4 regions of the Blautia sp. SF-50 genome follow, and region 3 is predicted to be linked to each of the others. Evidence: predicted binding sites of a transcription regulator. Region 3 holds the regulator's gene; each other region holds the start of a gene.
What was found. Region 3 encodes Rex, which represses fermentation and respiration genes when NADH is low (regulators of the CRP and FNR family bind a similar motif). Its sites were predicted from a motif close to ATTGTTAANTANTTAACAAT; they were not measured.
Positions count from the first base shown of each region.

Region 1 (2,210 bases), on a different contig from region 3:
CTTCGAAAACAAGTCAAAAAACAACGTTTTTAAAAATATAAATCCACAAAAAACAACATTTATTTTCAAATCCTCGCGGAAAACCAGTCAGAAATCTGCTCAGAACTCAAACACCTTCTTAATACTGTCATAATGTAGGAATTTTCCCTCTGCGGCAAACGCCCGGATCTGCTCCAGGGTTGCAAACATATATCCGTCTGTCTCTTCTGTCTGAAGCTTCAGATCCTTATCCTCCACATCCATGACAAAACGGTACACATCCACAAAGTAATTATCTCCTTCCCCCGGGTTCTCTCTTTTATATGTAAAAAGGTATCCGCCCTCTGCCTCACTGGCGTCCAGTCCGGTCTCCTCTTTCACCTCACGGAGTACTGCATCACGGGAAGCCTCTCCTGCCTGGGCTGCACCGCCGGAAACCTCCCACCAGCCCGGAGCCCAGGCCTTTGTCATCACACGTTTAGTAATAAGAAAGGTCTTGTCCGGTCTTGCTACCACGCCCAAAACTGTCAGATGATACTCTCCATCCTTTAAACACCAGTCATTGCGCTTCATAGTTCGTCCTGTCGGTTTCTTATCTGCATCGTAAATATCCCAGAATTCCATTTTTCTATCTCCTGTCTTTTTTACATTTCACGGTAATATGGTCTTACATTTCCGTCTCCCCGTGTTCTGTATCTTTTTTATTTGTTATGATACCACGCTAAAGTCCTGTATGTAAACCCTGGAATCTGCTACCCTTTTCCAGTTATTTTTTTTCAGCTGCTATCTGCACATTCTGCTCCTTTTATCTCATAAGAAAATCTATAGATTATTTTTATTATATCACTTGTATTATGAATTAGTTTTATAGATATTTTTGTTATATAATTAACACAAACAAACGATTCTATTTAAAATAACCAGGGAGGTTTTTCCAGATGAAGAATGATTATCCGCATATTTTTTCCCCATTAACCGTTAAAAATATGACTATCAAGAACCGTATTGTTATGATGCCGATGGGCACCAACTACGGTGAACAGAACGGCGAAATGAGTTTTCTTCATATCAATTATTATGAGCAGCGTGCAAAGGGTGGCACAGGTCTCATCATCGTAGAGAACGCAAGCATCGATTCCCCGCAGGGCTCCAACGGAACCACACAGCTGCGCATCGACCATGACAACTATCTGCCACGTCTTTTCAAATTCTGTGAAAATATTCATAGATACGGAACAAAGATTGCGATCCAGATCAACCATGCCGGAGCTTCTGCTGTTTCTTCCAGGATCAACATGCAGCCGGTTTCCGCATCTGACGTTCCATCCAAAGAAGGCGGCGAGATCCCGCGTCCTCTTTCCAAAAATGAGATCCTTCACATCGTAAAAAAATACGGTGAGGCTGCAAAACGTGCACAGACAGCTGGCTTTGACGCGGTAGAGATCCATGCAGGACACTCCTATCTGATCAGTCAGTTCCTCTCCCCGATCACAAACAAGCGTACCGATGAGTTCGGCGGATCTGTTGAGAACCGTACCCGTTTCTGCCGTATGGTCATCGATGAGGTAAGGAAACAGGTAGGACCTTTCTTCCCGATCATGCTCCGTCTCAGTGCGGATGAGCTGATGGAAGGCGGAAATACACTGGAGGATACTCTGGAATACCTGGATTATCTTCAGGAAGAGGTTGATATCTTTGATGTTTCCTGCGGACTTAACGGTTCCATCCAGTACCAGATCGATGCAAATTATCTCCCGGACGGATGGCGTTCCTACATGGCAAAGGCCGTAAGAGAAAAATTCAACAAGCCATGTATCTCCATGGGTAATGTCCGTGACCCGAAGGTTGCTGAGCGTATCCTGGCTGACGGTGATGCAGACCTGATCGGTATGGGCCGTGGTCTGATTGCAGACCCTGCATGGGTAAACAAGGTTGCCACAGGTCATGAGTGTGACCTCCGCAAATGTATCTCCTGTAACGTTGGCTGTGCCGGAAACCGTATCGGTGTAAACCGTCCGATCCGCTGTACTGTAAACCCATCTGTTCTTGAGGGCGATGTATATAAGAAAAAACATGTAAATAAAAACTGCAACGTGGTCGTTATCGGCGGTGGCACTGCCGGACTGGAAGCTGCCTGTACAGCCGCAGAGGTTGGATGCAATACCTTCCTTCTGGAAAAAAGCAATGAGCTTGGCGGACTTGCATCTCTGATCTCAAAGATCCCTGCAAAG
Region 1 covers NZ_FMUW01000004.1:160,484-162,693, reverse strand. Annotated here, with positions in the region: gene BLP57_RS04225 (NUDIX hydrolase) at 100-603, opposite strand; gene BLP57_RS04220 (oxidoreductase) at 918-2,210, shown strand, end outside.
Region 1: the regulator Rex is predicted to act here: its motif matches at 856-875, upstream of BLP57_RS04220 (oxidoreductase).

Region 2 (2,210 bases), on a different contig from region 3:
GATGGATGCAACAGTATTGGTCGTGGAAGGATGAACCGACCGGGAGCGGGCGGGATTAAGATAAAAACAAAAGCTGTCGAAGTATGACCAGTCCTATAATATGGACTGGGTAAAACCAGTAAAAGAAATATTTTGCTGATTTTCCGCGGATGAAGCCTCTTTTTCCATTGTACAGGTTAATGGACAGAAAGGCAAAGGAGGCTCTCCATTCATAGTAAAGCCAGCAGCTTCCGAGGATTGCCTGGCCTGGCTTATCGTTTCGCATATAGAACATGATCAGCAGGAAGATATACCCCCGCCATCCATAGTCTGCTTTCAGAAAAATGGAAATGACAAGCAGTCCAAGGATGCAGAGAAGCTGCATCGAAGGTCTGGCCTGGAAATATTCAATGGCACAAAAGGCCAGATATCCGAGGAAAAGCGTAAAAAACACATTTTGTCTTTCGTAACGCAGCGTATTTGTAAACATCAGATTCCACGGAATTTCTGAGAGCAGCGCAAAAAGAAGGAGATTTCTTCCATAGAGGAACCGGCTCCGTGTATGACGGAAGCCTTCCAGCAGGAGAAAACAGAAGATGGGAAAAGCAGCTCTTCCGATATCGCGGAAAATAAGATATACAGTATATTCTCTGCCGAAAAGTGTAAACAGGATTTTCTGTGCAGGCTGATACATACTGAGCAGCACAGCTCCGATATGATCGATCAGCATGGTGATGATCGCGATCATCTTCAGAGCGCTTCCGCTGAGAATGCGGTATTTTTCTGGAAAAACAGAATCCACAGATGCATTCATGAAAAATATACCTCCAAGGTTAAACTTGCTAATATATTATCACATACATACAGTAGTTGCCAGAAATATTTGACAGTTAGGCATGCAATACTGCCGGAATAACTACCAATATTATGCGTTTTATGGCAAAATTTTATCAAATATGACTGGACGAAACAAAGGTTTTGTGAGAAAATAGCCATAGGGTGTTATCGAACTTTTTTTCTCAATAACATCGGTCAATCTATACTTGAAAGGAGTTTTAAAATGATTTATTCACGCGAAGTAGAAGAAATGTGTCCAGTGGCACAGGGCGTACATCATGGTGCCGCTCCGATCCCGGAAGAAGCAAAATGGGTTCAGGCAAAAGAAGTAAAGGATATCTCCGGATTTACACACGGTGTTGGCTGGTGTGCTCCGCAGCAGGGTGCTTGTAAGCTTTCCCTTAACGTTAAAGAGGGAATCATCCAGGAGGCACTTGTTGAGACGATCGGATGTTCAGGAATGACTCACTCTGCAGCTATGGCTTCTGAGATCCTTCCAGGACTTACCGTTATGGAGGCGCTGAACACAGACCTTGTATGTGATGCAATCAATACAGCTATGAGAGAGCTTTTCCTTCAGATCGTTTACGGACGTTCCCAGTCTGCATTCTCCGAGGACGGACTTGCAGTAGGAGCTGGTCTTGAGGACCTTGGAAAAGGACTTCGTTCTCAGGTTGGTACAATGTATGGAACTCTGAAAAAAGGACCTCGTTACCTTGAGATGGCTGAGGGTTATGTTACAGGTATCGCTCTTGATGAGAACGATGAGATCATCGGATATCAGTTCGTAAGCCTTGGAAAAATGACTGACTTCATTAAGAAAGGTGATGACCCGAACACAGCATGGGAGAAAGCAAAAGGTCAGTACGGTCGTGTTGCAGATGCTGTTAAGATCATCGACCCAAGAAAAGAGTAATTACACTTCGTAAGGTAAAAATATCAGGAGGTTACAGGAAATGGCTTTATTTGAATCATATGAGAGACGAATTGACAAGATCAATTCTGTTTTAAACAGCTATGGAATCGCTTCTATCGAAGAAGCTGAGAAAATCACTAAAGACGCAGGACTGAACGTTTACGATCAGATCAAAGGCATTCAGCCGATCTGCTTCGAGAACGCTTGCTGGGCTTACACAGTAGGTGCAGCTATCGCGATCAAAAAAGGCTGCAGAAGAGCCGCTGACGCAGCAGCAGCTATCGGAGAAGGCCTTCAGGCTTTCTGTATCCCGGGATCCGTTGCAGACACACGTAAAGTAGGTCTTGGACATGGAAACCTTGGAAAGATGCTTCTTGAGGAAGAGACAGACTGCTTCTGCTTCCTTGCAGGACATGAGTCCTTCGCAGCAGCTGAGGGTGCTATCGGTATCGCCGAGAAAGCAAACAAAGTTCGTAAA
Region 2 covers NZ_FMUW01000003.1:41,657-43,866, forward strand. Annotated here, with positions in the region: gene BLP57_RS02600 (TraX family protein) at 56-793, opposite strand; gene BLP57_RS02605 (iron-sulfur cluster assembly scaffold protein) at 1,040-1,732, shown strand; gene BLP57_RS02610 (GGGtGRT protein) at 1,773-2,210, shown strand, end outside.
Region 2: the regulator Rex is predicted to act here: its motif matches at 818-837, upstream of BLP57_RS02605 (iron-sulfur cluster assembly scaffold protein).

Region 3 (2,210 bases):
CATGGGAGACGATAAAAACAGCTCCCGGATAATTCAGAAGATAAGTTTCCAGCCAGGAGATGCTTTCCATATCCAGGTGATTGGTTGGCTCATCCAGAAGCAGGATATCCGGCTTGGAAAGAAGCATCTTGCCCAGCGCCACACGGGTTTTCTGACCGCCGGAAAGAGTTTCGATCTGCTTGTCATAATCTTCCTCCGTGAAGCCGAGACCCTTTAAGACACCGGTCAGCTCACTTTTGTAAGCGTATCCGTTCTCCAGCTCAAACTGATGGGTCAGGCGGGTATAGGTTTCCATCAGACGGTTCAGCTCATCACCGGTCACCGTGTTCATTTCCTGTTCCATATTGCGGATACGGCGTTCCATATCGATGATGTGCTGCTTGGTGGTAAGAAGCTCTTCGTAGATGGTATGATGTCCGTGGATATCCTGGTACTGGGCAAGATAGCCGATATTTTTATCCCGGGCAAGCACCACGGTACCGGAATCAGCAGAAAGCTCCTGCATGATGATACGCAGCAGTGTGGTCTTTCCTGCACCGTTGCAGCCGATCAGAGCAGCCTTTTCACGGTCTTCAATGTGAAAGGATGCATCATTTAAAATTACTTTTTCGCCAAAGGCCTTGCATATATTCTGACATGATAAAATCATAAAAACTGTCCTCCTGTATAAAGAATCACCCCTGTTTATGTCTGAACAGGGAAAAATCCTCCACCTATTATAACGGAAACTGCCGGGATTTCAAAGAAAAAATCAATTATTAGAAAAAATATAAAGAAATTTGTACAGAATAGACAACTTTAATTGACAGGAAAATGTCAATTCGTTATAATTAACCTAGTGTAAGGTAAGGAGGAAAACTATCGTGGAGACAAAACAAATCTCGAAAGCGGTGATTAAGCGTCTGCCACGCTATTACCGCTACTTAGGAGAGCTGATGGAAGATAATGTAGAACGTATTTCTTCCAATGAATTAAGTAAGAAGATGCATACCACAGCTTCTCAGATCCGTCAGGATCTTAATAATTTTGGCGGTTTTGGGCAGCAGGGGTATGGCTATAATGTACACTATCTTTATACAGAGATCGGTAAGATCCTGGGACTGGATACCGTTCATCCGATGATCATCCTGGGTGCCGGTAATCTGGGACAGGCACTTGCCAATTATGTGGATTTTGAGAAGCGCGGGTTCAGGCTGGTTGGTATCTTTGACGTAAATCCTGTGCTTGAGGGCATCGCAGTCCGTGGACTTGAGATCCAAATGCTCAGTGAGCTTCCGTTTTTCCTGAGAGAGAATAACGTGGAGATCGCGATTCTGACACTTCCCAAGAATAAAGCCAAGGAAATGGCGGATATCCTGGTGGAGAACGGGATCAAGGCAATCTGGAATTTTGCACATCTCGATCTTGAGACACCGGATGATGTGATCGTAGAGAACGTTCATCTTTCCGAGAGTCTGATGACACTGTCTTATAATCTCAGTAAATACAGGCAGGAACATGTGGATAAGTAAGAATTGTTAAGCTGCCGGAAACGGCAGCTTTCTCTATGACAGAGGGGAGGCAGAAGACAGAATGAAGAAGCTTGTTACCTGCAAAGAAATGAAGGATCTGGACTCCACAACGATCCGTGAGATCGGAGTTCCCTCCGAGGTTCTGATGGAGCGGGCAGCACTGAAGGTGGTAGAGGAAACAGAAAAGTATCTCCAGAAGGACGAAAGGATCCTGGTAGTCTGCGGAAGCGGAAATAATGGCGGTGACGGTATCGCTGTTGCCAGATTGTTCCATCTGAAGGGGATCCGGGTAGAGTTTTATATGGTCGGAAACAAAGATAAAATGACCAGAGAGACTGCTCTTCAGTATAAGATCGCTTCCGGTTATCGTGTCCCGGAGGTGAATAACCCGCAGTGGAGTGAATATACTACTATAGTAGATGCCGTGTTTGGGGTAGGCCTGACGCGTCCGATCGAGGGGCATTATGCTGATATCATCCATGAGATGAACAGTGCGAGGGCCAAAAAGATCGCAGTTGACATCCCGTCAGGAGTGAACGGAGATACTGGCCTGGAAATGGGAATTGCCTTCAGCGCCGATCTGACTGTCACATTTGCCTACCGGAAAAGAGGTCTTTGCTTTTATCCGGGAAGACTGTATGCAGGAAGGATCGTTACCGCCGATATCGGGATCTATGAGCAAGAAGCTGTGACTGCATC
Region 3 covers NZ_FMUW01000002.1:243,372-245,581, forward strand. Annotated here, with positions in the region: gene BLP57_RS02385 (ABC-F family ATP-binding cassette domain-containing protein) at 1-649, opposite strand, end outside; gene BLP57_RS02390 (redox-sensing transcriptional repressor Rex) at 864-1,511, shown strand; gene BLP57_RS02395 (NAD(P)H-hydrate dehydratase) at 1,573-2,210, shown strand, end outside.

Region 4 (2,210 bases), on a different contig from region 3:
AAGATCAATCTGTGCGATCACGTCCTTCAGAGCATTGGCGCTTGCATGAAGCTTCTCTGTCTCCTCCTCGGTCAGCGGAACACGAACGATACGTTTTACGCCTTCCGGTCCGATAGAAGCCATGGTACTAAGACATACGTCTTCAACACCGTACTCTCCGTGAAGCATGGTTGATACACTGACTATTGTATCAGATGCTGCAAGAAGAAGCGAGCAAAGTCTGCAAACAGATACGGCTACCGCATAAAATGTAGCACCCTTCTTGGCGATCACAGTTGATCCTGAAGTATGAACATACTCCAGAACCTCTTCTCTGTCAAGTGGCTGCAGATCTTTCTGATCCTCATGAACGATCTTGTCAAACTCATCAAGGGTCGCACCTGCAACAAAGGCTCTGGACCACGGTACAAAGGAAGTATCTCCATGCTCTCCGAATACATAGGCGTGGATGTTTTTCTCAGATACACCGTAGTGCTGGGAAAGTCTGCAGCGGAGACGGGCCGTATCCAGGGCGGTTCCGGAACCAAGGATCTGATTTTCCGGCAGTCCGGAAAGCTTTGCAAATGCATAAGTCATAATATCACATGGATTACTTACGATAATATAAAGCGCTTTGGGAGCCACCTTTACGATCTCCGGAGTAATACTCTTCATAATGTTGACGTTGGTCTGTGTCAGCTCGATGCGAGTCTGTCCCGGTTTTCTGGCAATACCGGAAGTGATGATCACAATGTCAGAATCTACAGCATCCGGGTAATCTCCTGCCACGATGGAGATCGGCTCACGGAAACTGGTTCCCTGCTCAATATCCATAACCTCACCTTCAGCCTTATCTTTGTTAATATCGATCAGAACGATCTCTGATGCAATACTCCTCTGTGATAAGGTATAGGCGATAGTTGCTCCTACACTTCCTGCTCCGATGATCGTAATTTTACTGCTCATATTTGTTCTCCTTTCAGCGTTGTTTGTCATTTTAATAACAACTTTAATTACACACATTCAAACATAACATAAAACATTGCCCTGTGCAATAAAAATTTTATTGTATTTCTCAGGTTAATCCCCGCTAATTTGCATTTCAAATTATTTAAACCGCTTATATTTTCTGATATTTCTCCTATTATTCTGTATACATTCCTGTTATTTTTTTATCGATTTATAGAAGCAATTTCAGAAACCTAGCAAAAAACCTCTGAACTTCAAAAAAAATCAAGAAGTCCAGAGGTTTCTTTCACCTCTTATTATTGGCTTAGATTCAGATGTTTATAGCTGCTCCAACGTTCACCCGGTTAATTCTTTGCCTGGGCAAGGGCCTTTTGTGCAGCGTCCAGAATCCCTTCGGAGGAATATGTGGCTCCGCTGACAGTATCGATCCCATCCGCCGACTGGTTTGCCATGATCTGAGAATAGATCGTGCTCCATGCAGGATCAAAAAATTCCGGTGTATCCTGATTTGTCTGCTCAATGGATGCGATCTGGCCTCCTGAGATCGTAATTGTCAGATATGTTTTTCCTCCATATCCAAAAGCCGAGCCTGTATACGTTCCATCTCTGTACCTTCCCACCGGTTCCGGTGCTTCCGTTGGCTCCGGTGTTGCATCCGGCTCATCTGTCCCTGGTGTTGGAGTTACATTGGGTTTTTCAGGAACCGGCGTCGGGGTTGCTGCCGGCGTCTCTGTTGGCTTCGGTGTGGCTGTTGGTTTCGGCGTTGCCGTAGGTTTCGGTGTGGCTGTTGGCTTTGGTATCGGTTTCTTTGTAGGAGTTGGTGTGGGTTTCTTTCCATACTCCGGATTAACCGCTTCTTTGAGGGCTTTTTTTACAGCATCCAGAATCCCGTTGGAGGAATAGGTTGCTCCGCTGACTGCATCAATATCATCCACAGAATCTGTACCGATGATCTGTTCTTCCAGCACGCTCCATGCTTTTTCAAAAAACTGCTTTGTGTCCGTATTTTCCTGTTTCAGAGCTTCGATCACTCCATCCTTGATGGTCACAATTACTTTCACGTCTCCATTGAAGCCCTTTGCCGAAGCTGTATATTTACCATCCAGATATTTTTTGGGACTGTCCGGATCTTCCGGTTTCTTTGTAGGAGATGGTTTTTTGGATGGTTTTTTTGTAGGTGACGGAGCTGATGTCGGAGTTGGTAAAGCAGTTGCCGCAGGTATAGGGGTGACCTGCTGGCTGTTTCCATCTGCCGCTGCCTG
Region 4 covers NZ_FMUW01000005.1:117,162-119,371, reverse strand. Annotated here, with positions in the region: gene BLP57_RS04835 (L-lactate dehydrogenase) at 1-945, opposite strand, end outside; gene BLP57_RS04830 (FMN-binding protein) at 1,293-2,210, opposite strand, start outside.
Region 4: the regulator Rex is predicted to act here: its motif matches at 968-987, upstream of BLP57_RS04835 (L-lactate dehydrogenase).